One region of the Paenibacillus sp. FSL W7-1279 genome, then DNA from elsewhere that is predicted to be linked to it. Evidence: riboswitches for the same ligand, from Rfam matches in the RefSeq annotation. Region 1 holds a riboswitch; the other holds the start of a gene.
The links. Region 1 has a riboswitch for S-adenosylmethionine ahead of MKY82_RS28720 (methionine ABC transporter ATP-binding protein). Riboswitches for the same ligand answer to the same signal wherever they lie in the genome.
Positions count from the first base shown of each region.

Region 2: another riboswitch for S-adenosylmethionine. It lies ahead of metA (homoserine O-succinyltransferase); the one in region 1 lies ahead of MKY82_RS28720 (methionine ABC transporter ATP-binding protein).

Region 1 is NZ_CP150215.1:6,336,760-6,341,868, reverse strand. Features, by position in the region: gene MKY82_RS28740 (thioredoxin family protein) at 1-18, shown strand, start outside; gene MKY82_RS28735 (heme A synthase) at 263-1,237, shown strand; gene MKY82_RS28730 (hypothetical protein) at 1,336-1,530, shown strand; gene MKY82_RS28725 (Cthe_2314 family HEPN domain-containing protein) at 1,577-2,296, shown strand; SAM riboswitch class I at 2,418-2,564, shown strand; gene MKY82_RS28720 (methionine ABC transporter ATP-binding protein) at 2,672-3,688, shown strand; gene MKY82_RS28715 (methionine ABC transporter permease) at 3,688-4,356, shown strand; gene MKY82_RS28710 (MetQ/NlpA family ABC transporter substrate-binding protein) at 4,426-5,109, shown strand, end outside.
Region 2 is NZ_CP150215.1:5,985,370-5,990,478, forward strand. Features, by position in the region: gene MKY82_RS27000 (aminotransferase class I/II-fold pyridoxal phosphate-dependent enzyme) at 1-736, opposite strand, end outside; gene MKY82_RS27005 (PLP-dependent transferase) at 733-1,917, opposite strand; gene metA (homoserine O-succinyltransferase) at 1,942-2,859, opposite strand; SAM riboswitch class I at 2,994-3,123, opposite strand; gene corA (magnesium/cobalt transporter CorA) at 3,564-4,499, shown strand; gene MKY82_RS27020 (HRDC domain-containing protein) at 4,568-5,109, opposite strand, start outside.

The DNA.
Region 1 (5,109 bases):
AGTACGATTCATAAGTAAGGGTGACCATAGCACCGCCGCCTTGATCTATAATTGGCGGCGGTGTTGTTTTATATATCGAATAGAGATATGGCGATGAAGTCAAGTACCTGGATCATGAAGGTTTTTCTCATTTTTGAACATTTTGTCACAATCGCTCAAGTGACCGTGGCGGCAGAATCAGGTATAATGAAATGTGGACTGTGTACGATGCGATCCTGTAAAGGTTTAAATAGTGAATGATTAGGAGCAGCAGGTGAGATAAGTGAATGATAAACAACTAAAATGGCTGAGTTACATAACATGCTTAGTTATGTTCTGCGCGACGTTCGGTGGCATGGTTGTGACAAAGACGGGCTCGGGACTCGGTTGCGGTCAGGAGTGGCCGCTGTGCAACGGTAAATTTGTTCCCGCTTACACGGTATCCTCCATGATTGAGTATTCACACCGGGCCGTTAGTGGAATGGCGGGTTTGGCGGCGCTCGCTTCGCTGATTGCGTTCTGGAAGTACAAGCGGGATCGCCGGGATTTGATGGCTTATGTTATCGGGACCTCGGTATTCGTTATTGTACAGGCGATCATGGGTGCGCTTGCGGTGGTTAAGCCTCAATCGGCTGCGATTATGGCGCTGCATTTTGGCTTCTCGCTGATTGCCTTTGCTAGCTCTGTCATGCTGGCTTTGGGTATGCGGCGGGTAGAACAGGCGAAGGGGCCCGTAGACTTGGAGCGTCTGCCTCGGGTAAGCAAGGGCTTCCGTAATTTAGTATGGGGCACAACCTTGTACAGTTACATCGTGGTTTATATCGGTGCATTCGTGAGCCATACCGATTCCCGGGAAGGGTGCTCCGGCTGGCCGCTGTGTAACGGGGAAGTGATACCGGAGCTGAGCGGAGGGGTAGGCATCGCCTTTATGCACCGCGTGGCGGCGCTTCTGCTGCTGATCGTTGTGGCGGTGATGGGGCATTTTGCATATTGGCGCAACCGCGACAACCGGGAGATCCAGATGCTGGGCATCTCGGCAACCGTGCTCTGCCTGCTGCAGGTGTTCAGCGGCGCCCTCATTATGGCAACGATGCATAACGAGGAGGTTTACGTATTCTCCGCACTGGGGCATACCTTGTTGATCTCCGCCTTATTCGGCGTACTGTGTTATTTAAGTGTCAGGGTTTGGCAGCTCAGCAGGCCGGTTAAAGCCGAAATGCGGCCGGATCATAGCATGCCAAGCGAAAAGATCGTATAAGAAAAAAAGCAAAAAAAAGATCGAATTTCAGGCAACATCTTTTATGCAAAGTCCCCGAGCTTGCCTCGAGGGCTTTGTTGTATAGTAAGGGGGAGCCGATGATAACCAAGCCATCCGCAAGACGTGTCCGATATCAAGGAGATGGGGGTTGTCTGGTCGTTTCGGGGGCATCCTATAAGAACAATCCCCTGATGGATGAACGAATGAAACCGGGATACCCGGATGAGTTATTCCCGCGTGAGGATATCGTGAAAACGGTTGAAACGCGGTGGAATCCCTATTTTGGCAAATAGCGATCCAAGAACCAAGGTTAATCTGATGACGCGAGGGGGTACCGCCATGCTTCGAATGCTACTTGGGGAACAGCCCCGGCAGAATAACGGCCTGCTTGAGGAAGCCATTGAATCGATGGTCCAAACAACCCGGCTGCTGCAGAAGGAAATGGAGAAAAATCAGGATCCGACGCATGATTTTCGCAAGCTTGAGATTTGGACCCGGGGGTTGATCGTTTCCCTGGATGAGCTGGAACAGAGCTGGAATGCGGCCCGGCATTTCAGCCAATCGATCCAATCGGGTTACATCGATGACATGTCGATTCAGGAGCAAGGGGAATATCAGCGGTATGTGTATTTTTACAAAAACGGCTTCATCCGCGTATTTTCGATCCTTGACAAGCTGGGGACGGTGTTGAACGATTTGTATGATCTTCATACCTCCAAGGTGAAGGCGCATTTCTCTTATTTTACGGTCCTGCGGCAGTTTAAATTCCTGAAGGCCCACGGAGAGCTGGCCAAAGAGCTGGAGGAGATCAAGGATCGTTACAAAACACCGCTGAACACCCTCCGGAAACGGCGCAACGCCGAAATCCATTACATGAATTCCGAGATGCAGGATGATTTGTGGCAGCGTCATCAAGGACTGTCGGACAAGATCGAGCTGGAGGATATCGGCCAGCACCTGGACGATCTCAAACAGGGCGTTGATATGGTATGCCGGAGTCTGGCGGCCTCTTATAAATATACGAACAAGCTTTGGGCGAAAAATGGAGTCAGGACTTAGGCACAAAATCGCCATGAAATTCCTTTTGACAAAAACCTGAAAAGAATCTATACTAACTATTGCATTCATTAAATGTTATCAAATCAGATCAAATTAATCGGAAAAATTTCATATCGATGTTTTCTTATCGAGAGAGGCGGAGGGACAGGCCCGATGAAGCCCGGCAACCGACTCCAGCGTGTAATTGCTTAACGCGATGACGCATGGAGTGACATGGTGCTAATTCCTTCAAAGCTACAGGATATCCTTTGGCTTTGACAGATGAGAAAAGGCGTTGACTTTTACGTAAAGAGGGCCCTTTTTGATTCTACAAAAAGAGGCTCTTTTCTTTTGGGTAAATAGATATGAAGCTATGGAAAAAGGAGGATTATCGGATTGATTGAGCTCAAGCAATTGACGAAACAGTACGGAAAAGCCGGAACTTTAACAACTGCGTTGTCCGAATTGGATTTGTCGATTGAAAAAGGAGAAATTTTCGGAGTGATCGGACACTCCGGTGCAGGTAAAAGTACATTGATCCGTTGTATCAATTTGTTGGAGCGTCCTACCTCGGGCGAGGTGTGGGTGAACGGTAAGAACTTAACGTCGCTTGGCAAGAAGCAGCTTCAGGCGGAACGCCGCAAAATCGGCATGATTTTTCAGCACTTTAACCTGTTGTCATCGGCGACGGTGTACGATAACATTGCGTTTCCGCTGCGTCTGATCAAGACGCCGAACGCCGAACTGGAACGTAAAGTATCCGAGTTGTTGGCCTTGGTCGGGCTCGAGGCGCATCGGGACAAGTACCCGTCTCAGCTATCTGGGGGCCAGAAGCAGCGGGTGGGCATCGCCAGAGCGCTCGCGAGTGATCCGGAAGTACTGCTGTGCGACGAAGCCACTTCGGCTCTTGACCCGCAGACGACGGATTCGATCCTGCGCCTGCTGCTGGACATTAACAAAAAGTTTCATCTGACGATCGTGCTGATTACCCATGAAATGCATGTGATTCAGAGCATATGCGACCGGGTCGCCGTCATTCATCAAGGCGGCATCGTGGAGCAAGGGCCGGTAACGGAAGTGTTCCTGAAGCCGAAGCATGAGGTAACCCAGGAATTTATCCGTCAGGAGATGGACAGCGGCGAAGCGCTCCGGCTGGCCATCCAGGGACAGACAAACGGACCTTCAAGGGCGGTGCAGATTACGTTCCTTGGATCGAAAACGTACGAATCAATTCTGTCCCATACCGTCCATGAGACGGGCGTGAATTTTGCAATTCTGCAGGGTACCATTTCCACGATCAAAGAAACGCCGTACGGCCAACTCATTGTCCGTTTTGAAGGGGAAGAGGGCGCTATTGAAGATACGATTCGGAAGCTCCTTGAGCAAGGATTAGACGTGGAGGTGATTCATTAATGTTCGAACTCGATTTTACCCAGATCGACTGGAAAGAAATATGGACGGCAACCTTGGATACCCTTCGGATGCTGGGGGCATCGGCATTGTTCAGCTTCATTATCGGACTGCCGATTGGCGTGCTGCTCTACATGGCCGCTAGATCCACATCCGGCCTGGTACGCTTCGGATACTCGATCCTGTCGTTCATTGTGAACATCCTGCGTTCGATTCCGTTCATTATCCTGATCGTTGCGATGATTCCGATTACGAAATCGCTTGTGGGTGTTTCTTATGGCGTGCTGGGAACCATTCCACCGCTCGTGATAGGCGCGGCGCCATTCTTCGCCAGACTCGTGGAAACCGCCTTGAATGAGGTGGACAAAGGGGTCATTGAAGCGGCTCATGCCATGGGCTCCTCGACAAGCCAAATCATATGGAGGGTTCTCCTTCCGGAGGCTCGCCCGGGTTTGCTGGCTGGGATGACCATTACGATTGTAACCCTGGTCTCGTATACCGCGATGTCCGGTCAAGTCGGCGGCGGCGGGTTGGGCGATTTGGCCATCAAGTATGGATATTACCGTTATGAGACCGAGATTATGATTCTGGCCGTCGTATTAATGATTGTGCTGGTACAACTGCTGCAAATGGCAGGAGATCGCTTGGTCCGACATTTTACAAGAAAATAACGGAATGGATGAGGCATCAAGGAAGACAATATAAAAAAATAATATATTTTCGGAGGGAGAGTTTTTAAAATGAAAAAATGGACATTGGCATTGATCAGCTTGACATTGGTTACGGTGCTGGCTGCGTGCGGCAGCAAGCCTGCGGATAACGCGGCTGAGCCAGGGGGAACAACAGGAGGCGGCGCTCAAGAGACCGTAACCTTGAAAGTAGGTGCTTCGCCTTCACCACACGCCAAAATTTTGGAGCATATCAAACCGGCGCTTGAAAAGGAAGGCGTGAACCTGGAAATCGTGGAATTTACGGATTATCTGCTGCCTAATACGCAAGTGGATTCCAAGGAAATCGACGCGAATTTCTTCCAACATAAGCCTTACCTGGATAATGAAATCAAAGAGCGCAAACTGGACCTGGAGTCCGTGATCGCCGTGCATGTGGAGCCGCTGGGTGCATACTCCAGAACGATTAAATCGGCCGATGAGCTGAAGGATGGAGCCGTTGTGGCGATCCCAAGTGACCCATCGAATGCGGGCCGTGCATTGACCCTGCTGTCCAAGAATGGCGTCATTAAGCTGCAGGATGAAACCAAGCTTGAAGCTACCGCTAAGGATATCGTGGAAAATCCGAAGAACCTGGAGTTCAAAGAAGTTGAAGCCGCGATGCTGCCGCGTATGCTCGATGAGCTGGATCTGGCTGTCATCAACACGAACTACGCGCTTGAAGCGGGACTGGATCCAACAAAGGATGCTCTCTTT
Region 2 (5,109 bases), 350 kb from region 1:
TCAGTTGGTCTCCCAGCTCCTCGGTTCTGGCTACCGCGAGACCTGCCAGCACATCGCTGTGCCCGCCAAGGAATTTGGTCGCGCTATGGATCACGATATCCACGCCGAATTCAATCGGACGCTGGTAAAACGGCGTCATGAACGTATTATCCAGCAGGGTAAGCAGGCCATGCTCCTTCGCCCAATCCGTCACCGCACCAATGTCGGTAATTTTCAGGGTCGGGTTTGAAGGGGTTTCCATATAGACGGCTTTCGTATTCGCTTTGAGGGCCGCCTTCACCTGATCCAGATCGGTCATGTCCACGAAGGTGCTCTCGATGCCCATACGGCTTAAAATGCTGGTCAGCAAGCGGTAGGTTCCGCCGTACACATCCTCCGTCACGATCATATGATCCCCCGCACTGAGCAGCATGAACGAGCTGGAGATCGCTGCCATACCGGAAGCATAAGCGAAACCGCGTACGCCTCCCTCCAAAAGGGCGATATAATCCTCCAGCGCCTGCCGAGTCGGATTGCCGGAACGGCTGTAATCGTGTTGCGGCGGGTTAAAGATGTCTTCATGGTGAAACGTCGAGGCTTGATAGATCGGAACGCTTGAGGCGCCGGTTGCCCGGTCGATTTCCCCGCCGAAATGCAATAGTTTTGTCTCGAAACGCAGTTCTTCCTCGTGTCCCCGTTTAGCAGCTAACTGCTTGGTTTGCGTTTCCAATCCGGATGGACCTTTATCGATGCTCATTCTCCCGTGCTCCCTTCCACTTCAGCCATGGCCGCGCTCAGTGCAGCATCCAAATCCGCGATCAAGTCATCCGCATGCTCGATGCCGACCGAGAACCGGAGCAAGCGGTCATCCACGCCGATTGCTTCCCGAATCTCAAGCGGGATGTCCGCATGGGTCTGAACAGCAGGGTATGTCATCAGGGACTCAACGCCCCCCAGGCTTTCTGCGAACGCAATCAGCTTAATGTGCCGCAGCACGGGCTCCACATAACGGGCGTCCTTCACCTTGAAGGAGAAGATGCCCGTGTTGCCGCTGGATTGACGATTCTGGATGTCATGTCCCGGATGGTCCGGCAGGGCAGGATAATACACCTCGCCGATCGCCGGGTGAGTTGTCAAAAACGTTGCCACTGCGGTTGCATTCGTCTCGTGCCGATCCATACGCAGCGCAAGCGTCTTCATTCCTCTCATCAGCTGATAGGAATCCGTCGGGCTTAACACAGCGCCGATGGAGTTATGAAGGAAAGCCATCTCCTCCGATAGTTCCTTGCCCTTCGTTACGATGATCCCCGCCAGCACATCGTTATGTCCTCCCAAATACTTGGTGGCGCTATGTATAACGATATCCGCCCCAAGCTCGATGGGTCTTTGGAAATACGGAGTAAGCAGCGTATTATCCACAATGCTGATCAGTTGATGATGCCTTGCCCACGTACAGACGGCTTCGATATCCGTAATCATCATAAGCGGATTGGTCGGCGTTTCGATAAATACAGCCTTCGTGTTGGGCCTTCTTGCCCCTTCCAGCGCATCCGGGTCATTCGTATCCACGTACGTAGCCGTAACGCCGAACTTGGACATAATCCGCTCCAGCAGCCTATACGTCCCACCATACAGATCCAACGATACAATCAGATGGTCCCCTTGACCGAACAAAGCAAAAATCGTCTGAAGGGCAGCCATGCCCGAGCTGCAAGCAAAGCCGGCATCGCCGGATTCCAGCTCGGCGCAGGCGTCCTCCAGTACCGACCGGGTCGGATTTTTCGTACGGGCGTAGTCAAACCCCGTGCTCTGGCCTAATTTGGGATGGCGGTATGCCGTAGCCTGATAAATCGGAAAATTCACGGCTCCGGTTACCGGTTCTTGCACCGAGCCGATCTGTGCCAGCCGGCTCTCTATATTAAAAGGTTTCTTCTCCATCACAAACTCTCCTCCCGTTTACTGCTATATTTGCGGACCAATATCGTATGGCGTTTCCTGATATACATAGTAATTGAGCCAATTAGTAAATAATAAGTTTGCATGCGCCCGCCATATGGACGGAGGCGTCCTTGTTGGATCATTATTCGGGTAATAGTTGCGCGGCAGTTCGATGTCCATGCCCTTGGCAACGTCCCGGTCATACTCCCACTTTAGAGAGTCCGCATCATACTCGGAATGCCCTGTGGCAAAAATCTGCTTTCCATCCCGGCTTGATACCAAATAAATGCCTGCTTCCTCGGACTCGGACAGGATGACCAGATCGTCAATGCCTGTAATGTCTTCGCGCCGAACTTCCGTATGACGGGAATGCGGAACAAAGAACATTTCGTCAAATCCGCGGAGCAGCTTGGTACATGTTTCATTGATCGTATGTGGAAATACGCCGAAGCATTTTTCCTCGAGGCTGTATTTCGGCACGCCGTAATGATAATAAAGTCCGGCTTGCGATGCCCAGCAGATATGGAGCGTGGAGGTCACATGCGTCTTGGTCCATTCAAAAATTTCAGTAAGCTCATCCCAGTAATTCACTTCTTCAAACTCCAACTGCTCGACCGGAGCTCCTGTAATGATCATGCCGTCAAAACGACGGTTCTTCACTTCTTCAAAGGTTTTGTAAAATGATTTCAGATGCTCAGCCGACGTATTCTTCGAAACGTGCGAACTCGGGTGAAGAAGGACAACATCCACCTGGAGCGGGGAGTTACCGATCAATCGCAGCAGTTGGGTCTCCGTCGTTTCCTTGGTAGGCATCAGGTTCAAAATAGCGATCCGCAATGGGCGGATATCCTGATGAAATGCGTGACTCTCATCCATGACAAAAATGTTTTCTCCAGCCAGAACTTCCTTTGCCGGCAAGGCATCCGGAATTTTAATTGGCATCGTGGCTCACTCCTTCGAAATATGAAATGATACATCCATAAAAAAGCTGTGAGAAAGAGCGTTAGACTGTATAAACGCAAGAAGACCTTTCTCAAAGTAGAGAAAGGTCATCATATACGTATCACAATGCGCCTCTCTCATCTGTCAGACTATACAACGGCTTCGAAGAAGCGTCGTATCTCCTGCAAGAATTAGCACCGTGCGATGTTGCCGCCGGTTGCCGGGTTTCATAGGGCTAGTCCCTCCACCTGCTCTTGATAAGATTTCGCTTTATTCAGTTGTCTTAAATTGTTCGTAATTGATACTTACTTTAAATCATTCCCAATTTTTCGTCAAGAACCTTTTCATAAAGTCCGTCACACTTCACCGAAGGTTTCCATACCCTGTACCGTGGCCCCTGGCTGGACCGGATTTCAACTTGAAAGGTCCTACACCCGGCGTTATACTAGACAAGTGCTGTTTAAAACCGAGTATGAAAGAGGTGACATGGAAGATGGACGGTGACCCGAGCCAGAAACTGGATGCACAAGACGCACAACCGCATAGGATTAAGATCAGCTTACCGGCAGAGGGCGGCGTTATTTTTCATGCGCTTTTTATCGTATTCTAACCTTCCTTGATTATGCCCGTATACCGGTGGGCTGATATCCTGTGCCTTTACTGCTTAACCAAGCAGCTTGAATTTGACAAAGGAGTGATATCAGATGAAAATCCGGTTGGTCGATTCGGGCGTATTTACCCCTGTTGATGACATCGAAATGACGCTGACACCTCCGGCCAGCGGCTTCTACTGGCTGGATGCGGATGTGGATGATTTAGCGGAACTGCAGCCCCTCTTCTCCCTGCATGATCTTGCGGTTGAGGATTGCCTCAGTGAAGAGGAGCAGCGTCCCAAAATTGAAATATACGAGAACCACTATTTTATCGTCGTGAACAGCATCCGGTTTGACGACGAAGAGATTTTCCTTCGGGCATTGAATGTTTTCCTGGGCAGACATTTTATTATTACGGTGACCAAGCAAAAGATCCACGAGCTGCGCACCGTTAAACCGCTTCTCTGGGAGGATGAAGTCAGCACGCCTGACCGCTTCCTCTATCTCTTGATCGACCTTGTGACGGACAACTATTTCTCCGTCGGGGACCGCATCGAGGCGCGGATTGAAAAGCTGGAGGAAGACATTCTGATGCATACCAAAAAATCCCACCTCAGCGAGATCATCGGTCTGCGAAGCGAGATTCTTTGGTTGAAAAAGGTGCTTGGACCGCAGAAGGAAGTTATCAATACACTTAACAAAAAAGATCTCCGGCTGATCGATGACCAGCTGCAAAAATATTTCAGCGATATCTATGAAAATGCCGTGAAAATTTCCGAAACATTCGAAACCTACCGGGATCTCATGGGGAACCTTCGAGAGGCTTACCAATCCAGTATCGCCAATCGGGCCAATGAAATCATGCGCGTGTTTACCGCCATTACAACGATCTTCATTCCACTGACGCTGATTACAGGCATCTACGGCATGAACTTTGACAATATGCCTGAGCTTCACTGGGAATATTCTTATTATGTAGTTATAGGCGTCATGATTTCTGCCGGTGCTCTCATGTTTTATCTGTTCCGTAAGAAAGACTGGATATGAAGCTCTCGAAACCATCAGGACGGATCTCCCTGCCGCAAGGGAATCCGTCCTGTTTTCATTACCTGGAATTAGCCTGCGTTCGCTTTACCAGGTTCTTCCCGCCGAAAGCGAATCCTGATCAGGCGCAGCCGCTCATACAGCTTCTCCGTTCCGCCAATCTCTTCTACCTCTCCATTGTGGGCTTGTCCTTCTCCATATACCCGTTGTAATACGGGTTTAAGAAATGTATCGCCCAGCTCTTCAAAAGCCTTCCATACCGTCGCCTGCTCTGTAGCCGTCATCGTGTTCAGCTCAACCTCCAGCAGCTGCTCCGTATCATAACCTTCCTTCTCAAGGCCCTCCAATTCCTCAACCAAATCTCGACGAGATAACGAAGTGCGTTCTTCCAGCTCGGTCAGCGAAGCTCCCTCAGCTATGCCAAGCAGCATCGTACGGCGAATTCGGAAGCGGTCCAGCTCTTGCTTATATCGCTGCTCCTTCTGCTTATAAAGCCAGGACAAGAACACCTCTTCCTGCAGCTGCTTATCAACCCAATCCAGTGGAAAGGTTGTGGTTCGCTCGATTCCTGACGTGATCTCCAGCCACTCCGCCCCATGCTCTGAAGACTTGC